Regions from separate parts of the Streptomyces sp. NPDC005195 genome, predicted to be linked through region 2. Evidence: riboswitches for the same ligand, from Rfam matches in the RefSeq annotation. Region 2 holds a riboswitch; each other region holds the start of a gene.

Region 1 (5,855 bases), on a different contig from region 2:
CCCGGAGCAGTTCCTCGCGCACGCCAAGCGCGCGGAGGTGCTGGCCGACATCGGGCTCACGCCCGTCGAGATCGCGGGGCGGATCGGGGCCGCCCTGGCAGTCAAGGACGAGTTGTCCAAGGAGAAACAGGAATGACCACCCCTTCCGGGAAACGGGAGTTCGACCTCGGCGCGCTGCTGGCCGAGCGCGGGGCCGAGCGCTACGAGCTGCACACCAAGTACCTGAACCACCAGCTCCCGCGCATGCTGCACACCATCGGCTTCGACAAGGTGTACGAGCGGGCCGAGGGCGCGCACTTCTGGGACGCGGACGGCAACGACTACCTGGACATGCTCGCCGGGTTCGGGGTGATGGGCCTGGGCCGCCATCACCCCGTCGTCCGCCAGGCGCTGCACGACGTCCTGGACGCCTCGCTCGCCGACCTCACCCGCTTCGACTGCCAGCCCCTGCCCGGGCTGCTGGCGGAGAAACTGCTCACGCACAGCCCGCACCTGGACCGGGTGTTCTTCGCCAACAGCGGTACGGAGGCGGTGGAGACCGCCCTGAAGTTCGCCCGGTACGCCACCGGCAGGCCGAGGATCCTCTACTGCTCCCACGCCTTCCACGGGCTGACCACCGGGTCGCTGTCCGTGAACGGCGAGGACGGGTTCCGCGACGGTTTCGCCCCGCTGCTGCCCGACACCGCCGTCCCGCTCGGCGACCTCGACGCGCTGGCCGGCGAGCTGAAGCGGGGCGACGTCGCGGGGCTCATCGTCGAGCCCATCCAGGGCAAGGGTGTGCACGAGGCCCCGCCCGGCTATCTGCGTGCCGCCCAGGAACTGCTGCACCGGCACAAGGCGCTGCTCATCGCGGACGAGGTGCAGACGGGCCTGGGGCGGACCGGGGACTTCTACGCCTACCAGCACGAGGACGGCGTGGAACCCGACCTGGTGTGCGTGGCGAAGGCGCTGTCCGGCGGCTATGTGCCGGTCGGCGCCACCCTCGGCAAGGACTGGATCTTCAAGAAGGTCTACTCGTCGATGGACCGGGTCCTCGTCCACTCGGCGAGCTTCGGGTCCAACGCGCAGGCCATGGCGGCCGGGCTCGCCGTGCTCTCGGTGATGGAGAACGAGCAGGTCGTCGCGAACGCGCGGGCGACGGGAGAGCAGCTGAAGACCCGGCTCGCGGCGCTCGTCGACACCTACGAGCTGCTCAGTGACGTCCGTGGCCGGGGCCTGATGATCGGCATCGAGTTCGGGCGGCCCAAGTCGCTGAAGCTGCGCAGCCGCTGGACCATGCTGCAGGCAGCGCGCAAGGGGCTCTTCGCGCAGATGGTCGTCGTCCCGCTGCTGCAGCGGCACCGCATCCTGACCCAGGTCTCCGGGGACCACCTGGAGGTGATCAAACTGATCCCGCCGCTGATCGTGGGCGAGCGGGACGTGGACCGGTTCATGGAGGCCTTCGTCGCCGTGATGGACGACGCGCACAGCGGCGGCGGGCTGATGTGGGACTTCGGGAAGACACTCGTCAAGCAGGCGGTGGCGAACCGCTAGAGCATGTCCGTCCGGTCCCGTCGGGCGCCGCCTGTCCGACGGGACCGGACGGACGCGCCTGGGAGGGGTACGGTGCGCGAGGGTGGGCTCGCACGGCGGAAGGCCCCCTGATCCGGCACCGTCGACGAGATCTTTGCCTCTGAGGCAACAAATTTGCCCGAGAGGCAATAATGCGGCTCAATGGAGTGCATGAGCCCCATCGAGCCGGGGGCGGCGGACACGCCGCCCGAGACCGGGACAGCCGATCTGCTGCCCATCGTCGCGCCGCAGCTGCGTGAGCTGCGCCGCCGTGCCTCCCTGACCCTGGAGGCCGCGGCCCGCGCCGCCGGGCTCTCGGCCGCTCACCTCTCCCGGCTGGAGACGGGGCAGCGCCAGCCCTCGCTGCCGATGCTGCTCGCTCTCGCCCGTATCTACAGTACGACGGTCTCGGAGCTGCTGGGCGAGAGGGCCGCCGAACGGGACGCCATCGTCCGGGCCACCGACATGGAGCCGACCGCGGCGGGCGGCTGGACCTACTGGCAGGCCGGCTCCCCGGGCCGCGGGATGCAGGCGCTGCGGGTGCACGTCCCCTACGGCTCCCAGGGCGACATCGTGCGCGTCCATCCCGGCGAGGAGTGGCTCCACGTCCTCCAGGGACGGCTGCGGCTGCGCCTCGGGGACACCACGCAGGTGCTCGCGCCCGGGGACAGCGCGCACTTCGACTCGCTGACCCCGCACCGTATAGCCGCCGCCGACCAGGCGGGGGCCGACCTCCTTTTCGTACACACCCTGCTGCAGAGCCCCGCCGCCGCGCTGTGCCTCGGCCCGGCGGCGCCGCACCCGACCCTAGGAGAGACGTCATGACGGAACCCACGGAGCCCGGCCACCGGCGGTCCATGGAGGACAAGCTCCCCCGTGCGCTGTGGGTGCGGCTGATCATCTACGTGGCCGTCGGCCACCTCTTCGCGGCCTTCATCTACCTGCTGTTCACGCTGGGGGCGCAGAACCAGTAGACCCGGCGCACGGCCACGGCCGCGGGGCGCACGGCCGTGGGCCGCACGGCCCGTGGACGTCAGTCGAGGAGCCTGTCGCGCAGCCGGTCCCGCAGCTCGGGGGTGAGACGCAGGGCCTCCTCCAGATAGCCGTCGACGCCGCCCCAGGTCTCCTCGATCGTCTCGAAGGCCGCCGTCAGGTACTCGGCCCGCGCGTCGAACAGCGGGCTGAGCAGCTCCATGACCTCGGGGGAGCTGGGCGTGTCCGAGGTGCCGTTGCGGTGCACCTTGTAGCGGCGGTGGCGCGCGTTCGACTCCAGGTAGTCGGCGACGATGGCGTCGCGCTCGACGCCCACGGCGAGCAGCGTCACGGCTATGGACAGGCCCGCGCGGTCCTTGCCCGCCGCGCAGTGCATGAGCGCGGGCACGCTGTCCTCGGCCAGGGCGTGCAGCACCTGGGAGTGCTCGGCCGTCCGCTCGGTGACGATCGTCCGGTACGAACCGATCATCCGGTCCGCCGCCCGGCCGTCGCCGAGGTGGGCACGGAGCTGGTCGAGCTCGCCGTCACGGACCATCTTCCAGAACTCGCTGCCGTCGGCCGGGTCGGTCAGCGGAAGATTCACGTTCCGTACGCCGGGCAGCTCGACGTCCGGCCCCTCCAGTTTCTGGTCCGAGGCGTTGCGGAAGTCGAAGATCGTGTGCAGCCCGAGGGAGGAGAGGAACGCGGCGTCCTCCTTCGTGGCGTGCGCGAGGTGGCCACTGCGGAACAGCCGCCCGGACCGCACCCGCCGGCCGTCCACGGTGGGCAGGCCGCCCACGTCTCGGAAGTTGCGCACTCCGGCCAGCTCCGGCTCGGTCGACGGGACCTGCTGCGTCACGGGGGCTCCTCCCATAGGGCCGTCGGCACCGCTCGTCGTCGCTCGCCGACGGGAATCGCCTCTCGACGATACGACATGGGTACCTCGGGCGATGAGTTGTCCACAGGCGTCGCCTCCGAGGTGGGACGGCCTTGACGACCTCCGCGCCGGAGCACCTCACGACCCCCGTCCTCGCGCGGCAGCGGAGCGACGGAGGGGTCCGCGCGGCGGCCGCGGAACCGTGTGGGGATCTCGATGCGTCAGTCGTCAGATTTCGTAACGTGTGACCGGTGTGGGGGAAATGTCGCTTTCAGTCCAACTCGTCCCGAGAAAGGGCCCTCTGGGGTGTCGTGCGTGAGCAGCGTCATATACGTGACGATGCGTTGCGACCTTCGTCCCCCGGGGTGCCGCGCGGCCCGGGGGATCGCCGGGGTCGAAAGGGGCACCGCGCACGGAGGGTGACGGACAATCAGGACATCGATCAAGAAAGGTGGTCGTACGGAGATCGCGGACAGTTGTCGACGCGCTGTTCTCTCGCCTACGTTCGCCCTCAATCCGGACGGACGCCCAATCCTGCCGCCGCCCGGAATCCGCACTCACCCGTACGCGGCAGGAGCGGGGGACCCACAGGTACGACGCCTGTTCCGGTCTCCGGAACGGCTAGGGGTACAGCCGCGCCCGCGCGGCCGGGCATCTCCAGCCCGCACCCGACAGCTCACCTCGCAGGCGCCGGAGAGGAATGCGTCATGCCCGCGAAGGGTAAGCACCGTCGTCCCAGGTTTCTGCGCCTGCCCCGCTCGATCGCCCTGGCCGGCACCGGTGGTGCCGCGCTCGCCCTGCCGCTGATGGGCGCCGTCTGCGCCCATGCGGCGGCCCCGGCGGCAGCCGTCCCGTCCGCCGTGCAGAAGATCACGACGGTCTCCGCGCCCGCCGCGGCCGACGGGGAGAAGACCTATGTCGTGAAGTCCGGTGACACGCTCGCGAAGATCGCGGACCGGCAGCACGTCAGCGGCGGCTGGAAGAAGCTCTACGCCGACAACCGCGCGGTCGTCGGCGGTGATCCGAAGCTGATCCGTCCCGGCCTGAAGCTCACGATCGTGGGGCGGAGCGCCGCGGCCGGCGCCACGCCGCAGGCGGCGGAGTTGTCGTCCGTCTCGTCCGTGGGCTCCGCCACCGCGCTCTCCGTGCGGCCCGCCGTCGAGACGGCCACCGCGACCGACACCACCGCGGCCAAGGCCGCCCAGGCCGCCGACGCGGGGTACACCCTGCCCGTCGAGGGAGCCACCATCGGCACCGGCTACAAGGTGCCCGGCAGCATGTGGTCCAGCGGCTACCACACCGGTGTGGACTTCGTGGTCCCGACCGGCACCACGGTCAGGTCCGTCGCCGCGGGCACCGTCGTCTCGGCCGGCTGGGGCGGCGCGTACGGCAACCAGGTCGTCGTCCAGCACGCCGACGGGCGGTACTCGCAGTACGCCCACCTGTCCGCGCTCTCCGTCTCGGCGGGGCAGACCGTGACCGCGGGGCAGCGGCTCGGCCTCTCCGGCGCGACCGGCAACGTCACCGGACCGCACCTGCACTTCGAGATCCGCACGACCCCCGTCTACGGCTCGGACGTGGACCCGGTCGCGTACCTGCGCGCCCACGGCGTCGTCGTCGCCTGACGCCCCCACACGTCCCGAGGGCCGGACCCCACGCTTCACGGGGTCCGGCCCTCGGTGTCTCGTCAGTGCCGCGCCGCCGCCCTTTCCGGATCTCGGGCGTCCAGGCGCGGTGGCTGTTCAACCACGCCTGAGAGAGCCCTATTCCGGATTTCGGCCAATTTTTATGAGTGGCTTATCTCACCACCCGTCAACCCATTCCTACGGTCGCGTAGCTCACATCCCAAGGTGAATCATGGCTCGATGTGGCAAACGATTCGAAGAGTGACAACAGAGCGGTGATCGGGTCGTACGTGGCGGTGGGGGACAGCTTCACCGAAGGCGTCGGCGACCCCGGCCCCGAAGGAGCCTTCGTCGGTTGGGCGGACCGTTTCGCGGTGCTGCTCGCGGACCGGCAGCCGGAAGGCGACTTCACCTACACCAACCTCGCCGTGCGCGGGAAACTGCTCGACCAGGTCATCGACGACCAGCTCCGGCGGGCCAAGGAACTCGCCCCGGACCTGGTCTCCTTCTGCGCGGGCGGCAACGACATCATCCGGCCCGGCACCGACCCCGACGAGGTCGCGGAGCGCTTCGAGCGCGCGGTCGCCGACCTCACCTCCGCCGTCGGCACCGTCATGGTGACGACCGGCTTCGACACCCGCGGCGTCCCGGTGCTGAAGCACCTGCGCGGCAAGATCGCCACGTACAACGGGCATGTACGGGCCATCGCGGACCGCTACGGCTGTCCGGTCCTCGACCTGTGGTCCCTCAAGACGGTCCAGGACCGGCGCGCCTGGGACGGCGACCGACTGCACCTGTCGCCGGAGGGCCACACCAGGGTCGCGCTGCGG
Region 2 (5,855 bases):
TCCTGCTGCCGTCGGCCGGACTGCTGCTCGCGATGGGCATGCACGCGATGTGGAACGGCTCGTCGAGCCTCGGGGAGTACGGGTTCTTCGCGGTGTACGGCGCGTTCATGGTGCCGGCGTTCGGGCTGCTCACCTTCCTCGTCATCTGGACGCGGCAGCGCGAGCTGAGGACCGTCCGCGCCGAACTCCCGGCGTACGCCGTCGCCGGGTGGCTGACCCCGCCCGAGCCGTACGCACTCGGTTCGATGCGGGCACGCCGGCTCGCCCGTCAGTACGCGGTCCATCACTTCGGCAGGGCGGCGGCACGGTCGGTCGCGCGGTACGAGGCCTGCGCGACCTCGCTCGCGTTCCTGCGGCACCGGGGGCGCCGCGGCGGCGCCGGCTCGGATTTCGTCGTACGGGAGCGGGAGCTGCTCCACGAACTGTGGCGGCGCAGGGAGGTCGCCCGCCCCTCCCTCGCGTACGCGGCACGGGTGACCGCACCCGCCGTACCGATGCCGGGGCCGTGGCCCGCGTACGGCCCCGGCCCCGGCTACGGCCCCGGCTACGGCTACGTGCCCGTGCAGCCGTCGGCCCGGGACGAACGGCCGGACCCGGACCCGACAGCGCCCCGCCCGGCGTACGACCCCTACCGGCCCTGAGCGGAGCGCTCAGGCCGACGCCTCCGTCAGCCGTGCCAGTTCGTCGTCCTTCAGCGTGAGGTCCGCGACCGCGAGCAGGTCCGGAAGCTGTTCGACCGTCCGTGCGGAGGCGATCGGGGCCGCGACCGTGGGCCGGGCGGCGAGCCAGGCGAGTGCGACGGTGGCGGCCGAGGCGTCATGGGCGCGGGCGACCTCGTCGAGGGCGGCGAGGACACGCCGGCCCCGCTCCGTGTCGAGGTGCTTGCCCGCGCCCTCGGCCCGCGCCGAGTCGACGGTCGTGCCCGGACGGTACTTGCCGGTGAGGAACCCGGCGGCGAGGGCGAAGTACGGGACGGCGGCCAGTCCGGTCCGGGAGGCGACCTCCTGGAGCGGGCCCTCGTAGGTGTCGCGCGAGACGAGGTTGTAGTGGGGCTGGAGGACGGTGTAGCGCGCGAGGTCCTCGCGGTCCGAGAACTCCAGGGACTCCGCGAGCCGTTCGGCGGAGAGGTTGGAGGCGCCGATCTCCCGGACCTTGCCGGCCCGGACCAGTTCGTCGAGCGTGCCGATGATCTCCTCGACCGGGACCGAGGTGTCGTCGAAGTGGGTGTAGTAGAGGTCGATGTAGTCCGTGCCGAGCCGGCGCAGTGACGCGTCGGCCGCCGCCCTGACGGTGTCCGGGGCCAGCCCCTTGTACTGGGGATGGGCGCCGACCTTGGTGGCGAGGACGACATCGGAGCGGTTGCCGCGCGCGGCGAACCACTTGCCGATGATCGTCTCGGACTCGCCGCCCCTGTTGCCGGGGATCCACGCCGAGTAGCTGTCGGCGGTGTCGACGAAGTTGCCGCCCGCGGCCGCGTAGGCGTCGAGGACCGCGAAGGACTGCGCCTCGTCGGCGGTCCAGCCGAAGACGTTGCCGCCGAGGGCGAGCGGGAAGACCTCGATGTCGGAGGAACCGAGCGTGCGGAGAGGAGTCATACCCCATTTCAACAGTCGTAGCGGACGACTGCATTCCGCACCCGCCGTGCTCGCGGCGGGTGCTGGATCAGGGGTTGATGCCCTTGCTCTGCAGCCACGCCATCGGGTCGATCGCGTCGCCGCCGCCGGGGTGGACCTCCAGGTGGAGGTGCGGCCCGGTCACGTTGCCGGTCGCGCCCACCCGTCCGATGACGTCACCCGTGCCCACCTTCTGGCCCACGCTGACGCTGATGGACGACTGGTGGCAGAACCACAGCTCCGTGCCGTCGTCGAGGGTGAGGATCGTGCGGTAGCCGTACGAGCCGGCCCAGCCCGCCTCCGTGATGGTGCCGCTGTGGATCGCCTTGATCAGCGTGCCCGTGGGGGCGGCGAAGTCGAGGCCGGTGTGGTAGCCGGACGACCACATGGAGCCGGCGTCACCGAAGCGGGAGGTCAGGGTGTACGAGGAGGTCGGCAGCGAGTAGCTCTTGGCGAGCTGCGCGAGGCGCGCGGCCTCGGCCTTCTGCTTGGCCTCCGCTTCCGCCTTCTTCTTCGCGGCGGCTTCCTTGGCCTTGGCCTCGTCCTGCTGTTCGGCGGCCAGCGCGACCGCCTTCTTCGCGGCGGCGGTCTCGGCGGCGGCCTGGGCCGCGCTGTCGACCTGGTCCTGCTGCGACTCGGCCTGCTCCATGATGCGGGCCCGCAGCGCCTCGCCGGCGTCGGCGTTGCCCTGCGCGGCGTCGGCGGTGGTGAGACCGGCGCCGGTGAGCGGGGTGGAGGAGCCCTTCGGCGTGCTGGAACCGCCGTCGGATATCAGGGCCTTGGCCGACTGGGTGACCGAGGAGAGGTCGGGCAGCGAGATCGACACGGGCGGCTTGCCGGGCGCGGCGGTGGCGATGCCACCCGCGCCGACGGCGGCCAGGACACCGACGCCGAGGACGGTGGAGCTGCGGGCGAGCCCGCCCCCGCGCTGCTTGGAGACGCGGTGCCGGCCGCGGACGGGAGCGACGGAATCCGCGGTGGGGTTCCATTCCTCCCAGGGGCCCTCGTCGTCGCCGCGGGAGTAAGCGAAAGTCTGACTGTCGTTCGGCGCGAACGAAGTGGGCTGGGCAGGCCGGTTGGACGCCACGTGGGCGCGCTCCTTTCCTTCCTTCTCGCCTACCGGGTTAGCTGACGGGTTCGGAGCAGGAAGGTCTCCTACGCGCGTCAACCCACGGTGTCTCCACCGTGAAAGACGCTCGATTCACCCCAATTTGGTGGTTCCCCGGTTCCCTCGCGGGATTCGGCGCGTGCGCACGGAGCCGTCTCTTGTGACGGCTGGGACTACCGCGCTGCGTTATCGAACGTTAATAGACTCGGGTACCGGATTCCAAGCCGTTCGTGCCGATCATTGCGCACTCTTGGCCAGGACTTACGGGGCATGACCGAGGGAAAGCGGGCGAGTTGACCCGCCCTGCCTCACCCGCCTTTTCTGACCGTGCGTCAGCTGTTACGCGGAGGGATATCGTCCGGCTACCCCCCGTGACAACGATCGAGGAACTCCGTCGCCCTCGAGGGGACGCCGCACGGCGAGCAGCGCCATGTCGTCCGAGAGCGCGCCGCCCGTGTGCCGGCGGGCCCCCTCCGCGAGCGCGGCCAGCAGGGCGTCCGGGTCGCGGAAGGTCTGCCCCGCGAGCCGACCGGCCGGATCGTAGAAGTTCCCGCGGCCGTCCCGCGCCTCGGACAGTCCGTCCGTGTGGAACAGGAGCGTGGAGCCGAGCGGGAAGTCCGCCGTCTCCCCTCGGTCGGGCCAGCGGCCCAGCTCGCCCATGCCGAGCGGCAGCGCGGGGTTCGCGGCGGCGAGCGTGAACAGCGTGCCGTCCGCGTGCAGGAGCAGCGGTGACGGATGGCCGCGGTTGACGATCCGGACCACGTCGCCCCCGTGCGGGATCTCCGCGAGGACGGCCGTGGTGAAACCCTCGAAGGCGTCCAGGCCCTCGCGCCGGGTGCCCTCACGGGCCAGCGCACGTTCCAGCCGCTGCGCGACCGCCTCCAGCGTCGTCTCCTGCTCGGCCGCCTCCCGGAACGCCCCGATGACCACCGCTACGACGGCCACCGCGCCCATGCCCTTGCCGCGTACGTCGCCCACCACCAGCCGTACGCCGTGCGGGGTGTCCTGTACGGCGTACAGGTCGCCGCCGATGAACGCGCCCTCCTGCGCGGCCTCGTACCGTGCCGCGACCGCCAGGCCGCCGATCCGCTCCTCGGGTTCCGGCAGCACGGCGCGCTGAGCCGCCTCGGCGATCTGGCGGACCGAGGCGAGCCGTCGGTCCGAGCGGCGGACGAGGATGTTGATGAGGACGGCGAGGACGGCGACGGTCGCCACCGTGGCGACCTCGGTGATCGAGCCGATCCCCATATGGAAGCCGAACCTGAGGCGGCAGCCCAGCAGCGCGGCCAGCGTCATGGCTCCCGTGAGGAGGGTGCCGCGCAGCGTGAAGATCGGCGCGGCGACGAGCGGGGCGGCGGTGAAGAGCGGGGCCGCGGTGAAGTCGGGCGGGGTCATACAGTCGTAGACCACCGCGACGACGACGAGCAGGACCGGCAGCGCCCGCACCAGGGTCCAGGCGTGCGAAATCCGACGGGCGTCCGGGTCCGGCGGCGATTCGTCCCCCAGCCCCGGATCGGGCACGGGGTCGTCGGGCAGCCGTCCGCCCGACCGGTCGTAGGGCGGTTCGGCCCGCCGCGCACCTCCTCGCTGGCCCACCCATCCAGGTTTCCCGGAGTGGGGGGAGGCGGCCAGCGGTGTGGACCGACCGGGGGACGGCCCACGCTTCCGTACGGGCGGGTCGGAGAAACCAGGGACCGGAAACACCGAGCACCGAGCACACCGAAGGCCGGAAACGTCTCTTGGCCGGAAACACCAAGGGCCGGAACTCGTGAATCCGAGTTCCGGCCCTTGGCCTTGAGTAGCGGGGACAGGATTTGAACCTGCGACCTCTGGGTTATGAGCCCAGCGAGCTACCGAGCTGCTCCACCCCGCGTCGTTGAAACCAGTGTACGTCATGTTCGACCCCCCGAGCACACCCGTTCACGCACGCCCCACGACCAGGTCTCTTCTCCTCCGGATCCCCCGCGATTCCGCCTCGCTCGCGACGGTCCGCGGCCGGGCGCCCGGCCGCCGGAAGCCCCTCCGCTAGGGGGCGCCGAGCAGATGCCGGTTGGGTGCCGTGGCCCGCTCCTCGAACTCCGGGAGCACGACGACGTCCGCCCCCGCGGCCGCCAGCAGCCCGTTGCCGTCCGCGCCCGCCACGAAGGTGTCCGGCTCCCGCCAGGCGGTCACCACCCTGCGCACCCCCGCGTCGAGGATCAGCCGGGCGCAGGGTGCGGGCCGAGAGGCCCGCCGGGCGCACGGCTCCAGACTGCTGTAGACGGTGGCGGACGCCAGTCGCGGATCCCCGGCAGCGATCTTGGCGAGTGCCGCCTCCTCGGCGTGCGCGACGGGGTCGCCCCCCTCCCGCGAGTGCCCGCGGGCCAGCTCGGTGCCGTCCGCGGCCACCACCACCGCGCCCACGCTGAACGCGCTCTCCGACGGCGGGCACAGCGCGGCCAGCTCGCACGCCACCCCCAGCCAGTGCCGGTCCGCGGCGGCGGCGAGCGCACCGGTGCCGGGGGCCGTGGGGACGTAGCGGATGAGGACGACGTCTCCCACCGCCCGTGTCTCCACCAGCCGCATCCGTCCGGGCGGGTAACTCCCGGGCCCGAACAGCCGTGGCGCGTCCGCCTGTCCCACGAAGAGCGGCGCGACGGCGAGCTGGAGTTCGTCCGCCAGGCCCTGCCCCATCAGCTGGGTGTGCACGCGCCCGCCGCCCTCGACCATGAGACGCCGCACCCCCCGTACGTCATGGAGGTGTGCGAGCACGGCGCGCCAGTCCAGCTCGGCCCCCGTCGCCACCACGTCGACGGCCGGACCGCGCAGGGCGTCGGCGGCCCGTACGGCCCCCTCGTCCGTGGTGTAGACGATCTTCTCGCCGCCCGTGTGCCAGAACTGCGCGTCCGGGTCGAGGTCGCCGGACCCGCTGACGGTGACCTTCAAGGGGTAGGCGGGACGGCCCGCGGCGACCCGGGCCGCCCGCCGCTCGGCGGAGTTGACCAGGAGCCGGGGGTTGTCCGAGCGGATCGTGCCCGCGCCGACCAGGATCGCGTCGCTGGACGCCCGCACCTCGTCGACCCGGTCGAAGTCGGCCGGACCCGAGAGCAGCAGCCGTTCGGGGCCGGTGTCGTCCAGGAAGCCGTCGAGGGAGA
Region 3 (5,855 bases), on a different contig from region 2:
CCGGACATCATCGCGCCGAACCGGCACGCCACGGCGACCAGCGAACCGGTCTTGCCGCTCAGCACGTCGAGGTAGTGCTCGACCGGGTCCCGCCCGTCGCGCGGACCCGCCGTCTCCAGGATCTGTCCGGTGACCAGCCGTTCGAACGCCTCGGCCTGGACGCGGACGGCCTCGGGACCGAGGTCGGCCAGCGTGTGCGACGCGCGCGCGAAGAGAAAATCGCCGGTGAGGACGGCGACCGAGTTGCCCCAGCGGGTGTTCGCGCTGGGCACCCCGCGCCGCGCGTCGGCCTCGTCCATCACGTCGTCGTGGTACAGCGTGGCGAGATGGGTCAGCTCGACGACCACGGCCGAGGGCACGACACCCGGCGCGTAGGGGTCACCGAACTGCGCCGCGAGCATCACGAGCAGCGGACGGAACCGCTTCCCGCCGGCCCGCAGGAGATGCTGCGCGGCTTCCGTGATGAAGGGGACCTCGCTCTTGGTGACTTCGAGCAAGCCCTCCTCGACAGCCGCCAATCCGGCCTGGACATCGGCTTCGAGAGCCTGGTCCCGCACGCTCAGCCCGAACGGCCCGACGACGGTCACGAGAGGTTCTCCTGTCTGCTGACGATCACATGGCGAACTCGGTCGATCATTCGGTCGATGACACGGTTTGTCGATGTGTCGCTGCCATCACTCAAGTCAGCGTATCCGGTCACGTTTCGATCACCACGAGCGCCCACCGTCCCCACTGTCGACTTCCTCCCGACTTCCCTCTCCCCCGGCGTCCGATGTCCCCCGGGAGGCAGGCAGTCCCACGCAGTCCCACGTCCGGGTGGCGGCCCGTCACGAACGTTATGTTCCTGATAGGCCGGTATGGCAGTGGATAAACCGAATCACCCGCGAGCACCGGGAACACCGGGAACACCGGGAACACCGGGAACACCGACAAGAGCATGCACGCCCGTACGGCCTTCCCCTACGAGACGACTCACGAGGACGTCCGGATCCCTCCGGCGGACGGCACCCGGCTGTACGCGGGCCACGGGACTCGCCCACATCACCCGCCCGCCGGACTCGCGCACGTCGGCCGGGTGATGTGGCGCGACATCCGGGTGAAGCGCCTGGCGACGGTGGCCCCGTTCATCCATACGTGGCCGCCGCCGCGCCCGGCCCAGGACGCGCACGGGGGCGACGGCGGCGTCCGCCAGGGTGGCCCCGCGATCCGTGCGGCCGTCCCGGCGGTGGGCGGGCGGCCGGCGGGACCCGCACCCCGACCCGGTACCGCGCCTGGTCCAGAGCCTCCCGCCGGGCCCGGCGATCGGCTTCCTCCCGGAGGCGCCGCACTGGGGGACCACTGGCCCGAGCCACACAGCACGCGCACCCCGACCGACACGGACGCGCACACCCCGACCGACCCGGACAGCGGCCCGGTGACGCCGGAGCCCCTTCCTCGCCCCTATGTCACGGACGCGCACCCACCGGCGACGGTCTACGCCTCCCCGCCCGGCCGCCGGGTGGGCGACACCGCGGGATCCTCCCTCTTTGGTCACTCCCGTCGCGTACGCGCTCCGGGGTGCGCCGGTGCTTGTGCGCTCCCCTCAGCACACCGGCGTGGACACGGGTCGCCTCCGCCCCTCAACACACCCGCGCGGACCTGTCTCCGGACCGCCGCGAGGGTGGGTCCGGGTGATCGGCCCCGGTGTGCGACGCGGCCCCTGACGGCACCTCGACCCCGGTCACTCGTAGTGCCGTGAACCTGTCAGTGCGCAACCGCCGCGATCAGTCGCTCCCCTCGAAACCGGTCACTACGGAGGACGTAGGTTTCGGCCCGGCCGCCATCGGCCGGGCCGTCCCGCCCGGCCCTCGCATCCGCCTCTGGCTCGCTCCCTCCCCTCCCTCTTCCTGGCCCTGAATCCGGCCCGAGCCCGGCCCGGAGGCCGGCTTCACCCCGGACCCGTCGGTCAGTTCTCTCGAACTCCCCTTACGAGCAGGGGAGTCCGGTTCCACGAACGCCTTCGCGGAACCGGACCCTCCGTACCGCTCGGGATGGCCTCCGCCGCCGCTTTCGGCGAACCCCGCCCGAACGCCGGTCAGTGGACGACGTGGCCAAGGGCGAGCGATGCCGCGAAGTCGTCCGCCGCCACCGCGGCACCCGCGCCCACCCGGACGGCCTCGAACACGCGGAGGAGGCTCGAGGCGTGCTCCGCCCAGGAAGCCGAGCCTCGAGCGCCCGCGCCCGCCTCCCCTGGTCGATCCGCCCGCGCCGCCCGCGACCGGCCCGGGAGGCGCGACCCGGGTCCCGCCCCGAAGTCGGCTACGGGACAAGGGACTTCGCTCTCCCCCGAGCTGGTCCGCAAGGCCTTCACCGAGGCGGCCTCCCCTCGTACGGGGGAGCGGCGGATCCCGCGCATCGCGGGCCGAAGCCCCGGCGGCCCCGCGGAGCAGAGCGTGGACCGGTGCATCCCTGACGGACCCCGGCGAGGGACACGCGCCCGTCCTCACGGGCGGCCAGGAGTGGGTCACGCGCTTCGGCGTCATGCGGGCGGATCCCGGACCGTAATCAACAGGGTGCGCGCGGGCTGGAGTTCGGCCCCCGTCCCGACCTGAAGCGCCGCGCGCATCCCGAACACCGGCCCTACGGAGACCACTTCAGGACCGTCGAGAACCGGCTGCCCCACGGCGACCCCGGCACGGGCCTGCCCGCACGAACGGTGCGCACGGCTCCGACCGAGGGCTCAGCGGCCTTTTATCCGCGCCTTATATGCCCGACTTGCCGCCATTGCCGCTTTATTCCTGTCGGATCGAGTGAGTTGGGTCACGCGCGAAGGTCATCTACCTCGCGAACCCATCCAGCGACTACCCGTTTGCATAAGCCAAGTTGAGCGAAGTATTCCGGATTAATCGGGCAATTCATCCGCCCTTATGTCCTGGTGAAAACGATCTACACCGCGACATCAAGGCTTGTTTCGGACATGTGCTCTCGCATACCTTCACGTCACTCCGGACGGACCGCCCAATCCTGCCGCCGACCGGAACCACACCCGACCACACACGCACGGCAGGAGCGGGGGACCCAGGTAAGCCGCCGATCCGAAGTCCGGAACGGCTAGGGGTGAAGTCGCACTCACCGTGCGGCCGGGCAGCTCCCGCCCGAACCCGACAGCTCACCTCGCAGGCGCCGGAGAGGAACTCGTCATGGCCGCAGCAGGTAGACACTGCCACCCGAAGACCCGCAGCACCCTCGTTCGCGGCATTCTCGCGGCGGGCACGGGCGCCGCGGTACTCGCCCTCCCACTCCTGGGCGCCACCTGCGCACAGGCCGCCACGGGCGCCTCCGACGTCCAGCTCGTCACCTACAAGGTGGTCACGGGCGACACCCTGGTCAAGATCGCGCAGAAGTACCCCTCGAGCGGCGGCTGGAAGAAGCTGTACGAGGCCAACAGCGCGGTCATCGGCTCCAACCCGTCGGCGCTCCGCACGGGCCTCACCCTGACGGTCGGCACGAAAACCGTCCAGAACACCACAAAGTCGGCAAAGGTCACGGCGGCGGTCGCCAAGACGACCAAGTCCACGACCACGGCGGTCAAGACCGCGACGGCCAAGACCAAGGCGGCCACCGAGACCACCGCCGCCGTGAAGACGTACACGAACGACCTCGACGGCTGGATCAAGCAGTCGCTGGACATCATGGCCAAGAACGGAATCCCGGGCACGTACAACGGCATCCACCGCAACGTCATGCGGGAGTCCTCCGGAAACCCCAAGGCCATCAACAACTGGGACTCCAACGCCGCCGCCGGTATCCCCTCCAAGGGCCTGCTCCAGGTCATCGACCCGACGTTCAAGGCCTACCACGTGCCCGGCACGTCCATGGACTCCTACGACCCGGTCGCGAACATCACCGCCGCCTGCAACTACGCCGCAGCGAAGTACGGCTCGATCGACAACGTCAACGGCGCCTACTGACCGGACGCCACGAGACCGGGGTGCCGGGCCGGACTTCCGGCACCCCGGGAATCCGAGGCTTCGGGGCTTCGGGGCTTCGGGGCTTCGGGCAACCGGGGCTACGGTGCGGAGAGCGGGAACAGCCGCTCCAGCACCACCGCGATCCCGTCGTCCTCGTTCGACAGCGTCACCTCGTCGGCCACCGCCCTGAGCTCCGGGTGGGCGTTGGCCATGGCGACCCCGTGGGCGGCCCAGTCGAACATGGGGATGTCGTTGGGCATGTCACCGAAGGCGATGGTGGCTTCGGAGGCCAGCCCGAGATGGGCGGCGGCGAGAGCAAGGCCCGTCGCCTTGGTCACCCCGCATGGCTGGAGTTCGACCGTGCCGGGCCCCGACATGGTGACCGTGGCCAGGGAACCCACCACTCCCCTGGCCGCCGCGGCCAACTCGTCGTCGGACAGCAGCGGGTGGCGCAGCAGGACCTTGCTGATCGGCTCCGTCCAGAGGTCGTCGCGGCGACCGACCCGTACCGCGGGAAGCGTCGGGTGCGGCATCACGTAACCGGGCTCGATGAGTGTCAGTCCGTCCACGCCGTCCTGGTCCACCGCGGCGTAGAGCAGCCCTACCTCCGCCTCGATCTTGCCGAGCGCCGTCTCCGCGAGTTCCCTGTCCAGGGTCACCGACCACAGCAGACGGTCCTCGCCCGCGTCGTAGAGCTGCGCCCCCTGTCCGCACACCGCCAGTCCCGCACCGCCGAGTTCGCCGAGGAGCGGGCGCACCCTCGGCGCCGGGCGCCCCGTCACGACCAGATGGCGGGCGCCCGCCTCCACCGCCCTCGCCAACGCGGCCCGGGTCCGGTCGGAGAGCGTGTCGTCGCCGCGCAGCAGCGTTCCGTCCAGGTCAGTGGCGATGAGTGAATATGCAGTCGGAGCGGCCATGATCCGAAGAATACGGATCCGACGACTCATCGGCCCGGCGTGAACCGGACGACGTCCGGTATCCCGTCAGCAACGCCGTTCACCGCACGGGCCACGCGCGCCCGACGACGTCATACACCCTCCGATCCGCCGTGCCGGGCGCCCGAGAGCGCCGCGAAACCGGCCTCAACACCCGCCGCGGACGGGCATGTTACGGACCGCGCACGGCCGGCCGCTTCCCGGTGACGTCGGAGCCGTGGCCCCCCGCCACCGCCCCGCCCGCCGAACGCCCCACCGCCGTACGCCGTCTCAGCTGTGAGCCGCCGCCAAGTGCCTGGCCAATCGCGGCGAAGCGAACTCCGTCCCGCACACGAACCGCATCACGGGCCCGTACGAGGCCGCCGCAGGCAACCCCGTGAAGTACAGCCCGGGGACCGAGGACCGGTATCCGGCTCCGAGCTTCGGGGTGCCGCGGCTCACCACCAGCTCCGTCCGCAACGCGTGTCCCAGGAAGTCCATCGCGGCGATGTCGACGCGATAGCCCGTCGCCGCGATGACGTGGTCGGCCGCGAGCTCCTCGGGCGCACCGCCCAGGGTCCGCACGGAGAGCACCGGGCGACTCCCGGAGACCGAGGCACGCTCGATCCGGGCGATCTGGCTGACCTCGACCTTGCCCTCGAAGCGGTCCCGGAGCCACCACGCGCCGAGCGGGCCGAGCACCCGGCGGACGAGGTAGTGGCGGGCCTCTGCGGGCAGGTAGCGGTAGGGGTGCGGGTAGTAGCTGAGCGCCCACAGCGACCAGGCGCGTCCGAAGGGCGACTCCGGGCGCAGCTTCGGCTGTCCCCAGGGCGGCGCGCCGAAGGCGACCCTGCCCCGGCCCCGGGACACCACGCGCACCTGTGCGCCCGCCTCCGCCGCCAGTGCCGCCGTCTCCAGGGCGGACTGCCCCGCGCCGACGACGATCAGTTCCCTGCCGGAGAACCGGGTGAGGTCGTGGTGCTGGGAGCTG
Region 4 (5,855 bases), on a different contig from region 2:
GGTCTCGGAGAACCGGTGAACGAGGCGGCGGTCAGTTCAGTCCGGTGATGAACCCCTCCCAGCTGGCAGGGGTGAACAGCAGGGCGGGGCCCGCCTTGTTCTTGGAGTCGCGCACCGCGACGAGTCCGGCCCAGGGACCAGGGCCCGGTCGTGCGGTCTCGACGCAGTTGTTCATTCCTGTACTGCGACTGCTGCGCAGCCAGCGGACATCACGGAGTGAAGTACTGAAAGGTACGTACCGAGGCAGTGCGGTCATGGGGGTGCCTCCTTACGCGCCGTCACCTATCGCGGCGATGTAGTCCAACGAGTCCTCGGGTGAAAGGGCGTGGAACCGAAGGGTGTTGAAGACCTCGGTGTAGGCCTGAAGGTCTTCTTTCCGCTCGAGGTAGAGGCTACTCGTCAAGTGGTCGAGAACAACCACGTCCAGATCAGTTGTGTTCGGAAAGGAGAAAATAACGAAAGGACCGGTCACTCCGGCGTGCGCGCCGGCGGCGAACGGCAGTACCTGAAGACGCACTTGGGGAAGAGCGGCGGCCTCCCGCAGCCGGGCCAGCTGCCGGGCCATGACCTCGGGTCCGCCGACCTCTCGACGCAGCACGGCCTCGTCCAGGACCGCGGTCAGTTCCAGCGGCGGATCCGAACGCAGGACGTCCTGCCGGGCGAGGCGCACCTCGACGAGCGCGTCCAGTTTGCCGTCCTCGAGTCCGCCCACGGCCGCCCGCGTCACCGCGCGGGCGTACTCCGGCGTCTGGAGCAGCCCCGGCACCACGGACGTCTCCAGCGTGCGCATGCCGCTGGCCTGGGACTCCAGGCTGATGAAGTCCCGGTAGGCGGGCGGCAGGACCCCCCGATAGGCGTGCCACCAGTGGTGACGCCCGTTGCCCTCGGATCCGGACAGTCCGAGCAGGAGCTCCCGTAAGCCGGGTTCCCGCACGCCGTAAGCGTCCAGGAGGCGCTCCACGTCGGCCGCTTTCACCCCGCTGATCCCCGTCTCGATCCGGCTCACCTTCGACTGATGCCAGCCGACGAGACGGGCCGCCTCACCACTGGTGAGGCCCACACCGGCGCGCAGCGCGCGCAGTTCGGCACCGAGTTTGCGGCGGCGTACCGCGGGACCGTGCTGCATGGCCGTACTCCTTACTCCTTCCGAGCCGCCCAAATACGGTCTGCCGTCGCAGAGTTCACCGCTTCGAGCGACAGATATATGCATATCTCGGTGGATCGCGCCCGTGACCGGCCCAGTGATGGCAGTCTGGCGCGAAGCACCAGTCCGGGACCGTACTCGAACCATCCGCTCCGTGTCGGACTCCGGTCCCGTGGGAAAGGGACGACGTCGTCATGGCAGATCACCAGGAAGCATCCGTCACTCTGCCGAGCGATCCCGCCTCGGTCTGCGCGGCCCGGAGTTTCGTCGTCGACGTGCTGGCCGAATGGGGCCTGCCGCGCGACGCCGAAGCCGCGGACACCGTACGCCTGATCGTGTCCGAACTAGCCACCAACGCCGTCCAGCACACCTTCGGTCAGTCGCCCACCTTCACGGTGGACGTCCGGCTCGACCGGGACGAACAACTGCGCATCGGCGTCACCGACAGCCATCCACGCTTCCCGAAACGCCTGCCCGCCGCCGTCCAACAGGACAACGGCCGTGGGATGGTGATCATTCGTTGGCTGACCGCCGAATGCGGCGGCAGGGTTCTCGTGCGCCCCACCCGGGAGGGCGGCAAGACGGTCTCCATCGAGCTGCCGTGGACGGTGCCGGCCCGGCCGGTGGTGGCCGGCGGCCCACAAGAGCCCTGAGGAAACGATCAGTTGCCCCGCCCGCGCGCGAGTCCGTGCCGCGCGTCCCCGCCGCGTGGCACGCCTACCGCGTGGCACGCCCGAACACGCCGCGCAGCAGGGCCCGGAAGGCCTCGGCCGCGGGTGCCTGCCGGTCGGTCCGGTGGACGACGGAGATCGTACGGCGCAGATCTCCCGGCTCCAGCAGCCGCAGCCCCACCGGGGTCGCCGCCGTCCTGGCCACCATCTCCGGCACCACCGCGACCCCGAGCCCCGCACTGACCAGCGCGCACACCAGGGCGTACCCGGGGCTCTCGACCCGCACGGCCGGGGTGGCCCCGACCCGGGCCAGCGCGGCCTCCACACCCTGCCGGGGCGGATGGTCCGGAGCCATGCTGATCAGCGGCTGTCCGGCGAGTCCGGACAGCGGCAGCCGGGCCGCACCGTCCGCGAGGACGTGTCCCGGAGCCGTGACGAGCACCAGCTCCTCGACCAGCACCGGCTCCGCGTGCACCGACGTGGGGAGGGGTACCGGGTCCGCGGGCTCGTAGGTGTGCGTCAGCGCGAGATCGACCTCGCCCGCCGCGACCGCCGAGACACCGTCCGGGGGCTCGTAGTTCGCGACCGTGAGTTCCACGTCGGGGTGGGCCCGGCGGAAGGCGCTGAGCACCGGCGGCAGCAGATGGATGCCCGCCGTCTGGAAGGTGCCGAGCCGCAGGGTGCCGCCCGACAGACCGGTCAGACGGGCCAGTTCGTGCCGGGCCCGCTCCATCTCGTCGAGCACCCGGCGGGCCCGGGCCACGAGCAGCTCGCCCGCGTCCGTGAGCCGCGCCCCGCGGTGGGACCGCACCAGCAGGGACGCGCCCGCCTCCCGTTCCAGCTTGGCGAGCTGCTGGGAGAGGGCGGGCGGGCTGTAGCCGAGGCGTTCGGCGGCCCGGGTGATGGATCCCGCCTCGGCCACCGCCACCAGGGCCGCCAGCCGTGTCGGGTCGTACATCGAACGCCTCCCCAGGTCCGGGGCACCCCGCGGAGGAGCCCAGGTCTTAACGATTGGTTAAGGCAGACCCAGGATATTCGACATACCTGGTGAAGGCCCGGCCCGGGCACCCTGGTGGCCATGGACGCACAGCTCATCGCCTTCACCGCTGTGGCCGCGGGAATGGTCGCCATGCCCGGCGCGGACTTCACCGTCGTCGTGCGCAACGCCCTCGTCTCCCGCCGGGCCGGGGTGGCGTGCGCGCTCGGGGTCGCGGGCGGGCTCCTCCTGCACACCGTGCTGGCCGTCGCCGGTGTCGCCGCCGTCCTCACGGCCGTGCCCGCGCTGTTCCGCACGCTGCAGCTCCTCGGCGGCGCCTACGTGCTGTACCTGGGCGTACGGACGCTGGGCGGTCCGCGACGGCAGCGGGACCGGGATCCGGACCGGGAGCGCCCGGCGGCGTCCGGCGGGACGCTGCCCCGCGAGGCCGTGGCCGGCGGGCCCGGGGACGGGAGCCGTCCGCTGCGGCAGGGCTTCGTCACGAACGCGCTCAACCCGAAGGCGCCGATCACCTTCCTGAGCCTGCTGCCGCAGTTCGTGCCCGCGGGCAGCCCCGCGATGCCCCGCACCCTGGTGCTGGCCCTGATCGTGGTGGCCGTCGCCCTCGTGTGGTTCCCGGCGGTCGCCCTGCTGGTCGACCGGCTGGGACGGTGGCTGCGCAGGCCGCGTGCCGCCCGCGCCGTGGAAGCGGTCACCGGGAGCGCGCTCACGGTGCTCGGTCTGGTGCTCCTCCTGGAGCCCCTGACGGCCTGAGAGTCTCCCCGCTTCGTGCCGCGAGGGGCGGCGGCCCGGCGCCGCCGCCCCTCGGCCGGGTCAGCTCACACGGCCGTACCAGACGCTCTTCGTCCAGATCTTCTGGAGCTTCACGACCTCCCCGCTCTTCGGGGAGTGCCAGATCTTTCCCTTCCCGGCGTAGATGCCGACGTGGTACACGTTCCGGCCCGAATGGAAGAACACGAGGTCACCGGCCTTGCGATGCGAGGCTGAGATGTGGTGGCTCTTGTTGTACTGCCCGGCGGCCGTACGAGGCAGCTTCTTGCCCGCCTTCTTGTACGAGTACAGCGTGAGCCCGGAGCAGTCGAAGCGGCGCGGCCCGGTGGCCCCGTACCTGTACGGGGCGCCCTTCTTGGATGCCGCGACCTGGAGTGCCCTCGTCGCCGGTGTGGCCGCCTCGGCGTCGGCTGCGACGCCCGGGACCACCAGGCTGCCGCCCACGGCGGCGATGGTCAGAGCCGAGGCCGTACCGGCCCGGGTCAGCAGCGACGGGACACGATTGAGCGCAGTCATGCGCAACCCTTCGTCAACCGCCTGTGAAGGATGACCTGTCGGATTCGGGCTGGCGAAGTAGCCCGGCCGCTTACGCGGCTTCACCCCAAGGACCGCCCGGATCTCTCCGGCGGCCCGTCTTGCTGGGTCCTCCACTCCTGCCGATGCACATCTGTCGACCGGTCATCCGGGCGGCGGCAGGACTCGGCGTCCGCCCGGACCGCCCCGCCGGTGTGGCGGGGGCTTGTCGTCGGAAGGGATCTTCACGCATGGATGTCGGAAAATCCGAGCGGAACCGATGATTTGTGGGGTTACTCACCACTCACCCGTTCGGGTGGACACTCCTCTGTTCGAGGGGCGTTGGGGACGTCGGCAAGGCTCTTACCAGCACCGGAGCACTTCATTGCGCCTTTTGGCTACGCGTGTTGCGCAACTTTTGGGGCCACCCGAAAGGACGCGCGTCTACGCCGTTGGGGGGTACGTCGACTGGTCCGTTTGAAACCCGGTCCGGACGTTCCGCGGATCGGTGTGAGCGGCGCCCCGGTCCTGGATGCCTCAACTGCCGGAGTCGGGCGGCAGGGTGACGCGGGCGGTCCGCCGCTCGCCGTCGAGGACGCGCAGGGCCTGCGCCAGGGTCGGCGCGTGCACCTCGCTCTCGCCCCGCTGGTGCATCAGGGCCAGGGCGTCACGCAGTGCGGTCGCCTTGCCCACGAGTGCCTGGGCGGCGCGGAGCCCGCGATAGGTGTCTCCCGGCCGGCCCGGGTTGATGCGGCCGACCAGGTCGACCACGTCGAGGTAGCGGTCGATCAGCTCGGCCTCGGCGTGGGTCAGTGCGGGCAGCGGAGGCAGTTCGGGCACCATCGGCGGATCACCTCGCGTCGGGTGTGGCGTTCCTCGCACCGGGCGTGGTGCGCGAGTTCTTGCGGCTCGGGATGATCCCGTCCACCAGCCCGTACGCCAGCGCGGCCTGCGCGTCCAGAATCGTGTCCCGCTCGATGTCTGCGGCGACTTGTTCGGGATTTTGCCCCGTGTGCCGTACGAGCATGTCCTCCAGCAGCTTCCGAGTGCGCGTCAACTCCGTTGCCTGGAGGGCTGGATCGCTCGCGTGGCCCGGAACGGGGACGGGCAGAGAGGGCTGACGGATCAGCACCCGTGCACCCGGCAGGGCGAACCGCTTGCCCGGAGTGCCGCCGGCCAGCAGGACGGCGGCGACCGACGCGGCCTGCCCCAGGCACACGGTCTCCACGTCACAGGCGACGAACCGCATCGTGTCGTAGATCGCCGTCATCGCGGTGAACGAGCCACCAGGGCAGTTGACGTAGAGCGAGATGTCCCGCTCCGGCGCCAGGTGTTCGAGGTGCATGAACAGGGCCGTCACGTCGTTCGCCGCGGTGTCGTCGACCGGTGTCCCGAGGAACACGATGCGCTCGTCGAGCAGTTGGGAGTACGGGTCGAGGGACCGGCGTCCCCTGGTCGTGCGAGCGGTGAACTCGGGCAGGACGTGGCGGGCGGACGGTTCGTACATGGCTGGCGCCTCCTCCGGGTGACTCCCCTGTGTGTCGCTACTTGTAAAAAATGTACAGGACGTACGGATCATGTCGAGGGGATCGGCCGACAGCGAAAATCCCGGCGGAGAGGAGGAGGGAGATGCTCCACGGGTACGACGCCGAGGGTCCGGGCCGGACGCGGGATCCGTGGGCGTGGCGGCGGGGGACGTCGCTTTCGGCGGAAGCGGCGGACATCGTCCGTTTCGGGGGAGCGTCAGGGGTCCGGTCTA

The links. Region 2 has a riboswitch for cyclic di-AMP ahead of ABZV34_RS11640 (M23 family metallopeptidase). Riboswitches for the same ligand answer to the same signal wherever they lie in the genome.
Region 1: it holds a riboswitch for cyclic di-AMP, as region 2 does, so the genes downstream of both, ABZV34_RS23260 (LysM peptidoglycan-binding domain-containing M23 family metallopeptidase) here and ABZV34_RS11640 (M23 family metallopeptidase) in region 2, are expected to answer to the same signal.
Region 3: it holds a riboswitch for cyclic di-AMP, as region 2 does, so the genes downstream of both, ABZV34_RS22060 (transglycosylase SLT domain-containing protein) here and ABZV34_RS11640 (M23 family metallopeptidase) in region 2, are expected to answer to the same signal.
Region 4: it holds a riboswitch for cyclic di-AMP, as region 2 does, so the genes downstream of both, ABZV34_RS09870 (C40 family peptidase) here and ABZV34_RS11640 (M23 family metallopeptidase) in region 2, are expected to answer to the same signal.

What each region holds. Positions count from the first base shown of each region.
Region 1 is NZ_JBEXHZ010000024.1:1,039-6,893, reverse strand. It holds gene dxs (1-deoxy-D-xylulose-5-phosphate synthase) at 1-136, shown strand, start outside; gene ABZV34_RS23280 (aspartate aminotransferase family protein) at 133-1,533, shown strand; gene ABZV34_RS23275 (XRE family transcriptional regulator) at 1,723-2,376, shown strand; gene ABZV34_RS23270 (DUF6126 family protein) at 2,373-2,525, shown strand; gene ABZV34_RS23265 (tyrosine-protein phosphatase) at 2,585-3,382, opposite strand; cyclic di-AMP (ydaO/yuaA leader) riboswitch at 3,949-4,103, shown strand; gene ABZV34_RS23260 (LysM peptidoglycan-binding domain-containing M23 family metallopeptidase) at 4,108-5,025, shown strand; gene ABZV34_RS23255 (SGNH/GDSL hydrolase family protein) at 5,301-5,855, shown strand, end outside.
Region 2 is NZ_JBEXHZ010000007.1:229,568-235,422, reverse strand. It holds gene ABZV34_RS11650 (PrsW family intramembrane metalloprotease) at 1-641, shown strand, start outside; gene ABZV34_RS11645 (aldo/keto reductase) at 651-1,595, opposite strand; gene ABZV34_RS11640 (M23 family metallopeptidase) at 1,663-2,700, opposite strand; cyclic di-AMP (ydaO/yuaA leader) riboswitch at 2,712-2,869, opposite strand; gene ABZV34_RS11635 (PP2C family protein-serine/threonine phosphatase) at 3,061-4,317, opposite strand; tRNA gene ABZV34_RS11630 (tRNA-Met) at 4,521-4,594, opposite strand; gene ABZV34_RS11625 (dihydrofolate reductase family protein) at 4,747-5,855, opposite strand, start outside.
Region 3 is NZ_JBEXHZ010000021.1:83,763-89,617, forward strand. It holds gene ABZV34_RS22050 (polyprenyl synthetase family protein) at 1-587, opposite strand, end outside; gene ABZV34_RS22055 (CocE/NonD family hydrolase C-terminal non-catalytic domain-containing protein) at 1,684-1,896, shown strand; cyclic di-AMP (ydaO/yuaA leader) riboswitch at 3,017-3,175, shown strand; gene ABZV34_RS22060 (transglycosylase SLT domain-containing protein) at 3,180-3,950, shown strand; gene ABZV34_RS22065 (HAD family hydrolase) at 4,049-4,867, opposite strand; gene ABZV34_RS22070 (FAD-dependent oxidoreductase) at 5,156-5,855, opposite strand, start outside.
Region 4 is NZ_JBEXHZ010000006.1:117,229-123,083, forward strand. It holds gene ABZV34_RS09840 (8-amino-7-oxononanoate synthase) at 1-19, shown strand, start outside; gene ABZV34_RS09845 (DUF397 domain-containing protein) at 32-256, opposite strand; gene ABZV34_RS09850 (helix-turn-helix transcriptional regulator) at 269-1,126, opposite strand; gene ABZV34_RS09855 (ATP-binding protein) at 1,339-1,797, shown strand; gene ABZV34_RS09860 (LysR family transcriptional regulator) at 1,862-2,773, opposite strand; gene ABZV34_RS09865 (LysE family translocator) at 2,894-3,565, shown strand; gene ABZV34_RS09870 (C40 family peptidase) at 3,626-4,099, opposite strand; cyclic di-AMP (ydaO/yuaA leader) riboswitch at 4,103-4,288, opposite strand; gene ABZV34_RS09875 (hypothetical protein) at 4,634-4,939, opposite strand; gene ABZV34_RS09880 (ATP-dependent Clp protease proteolytic subunit) at 4,947-5,603, opposite strand.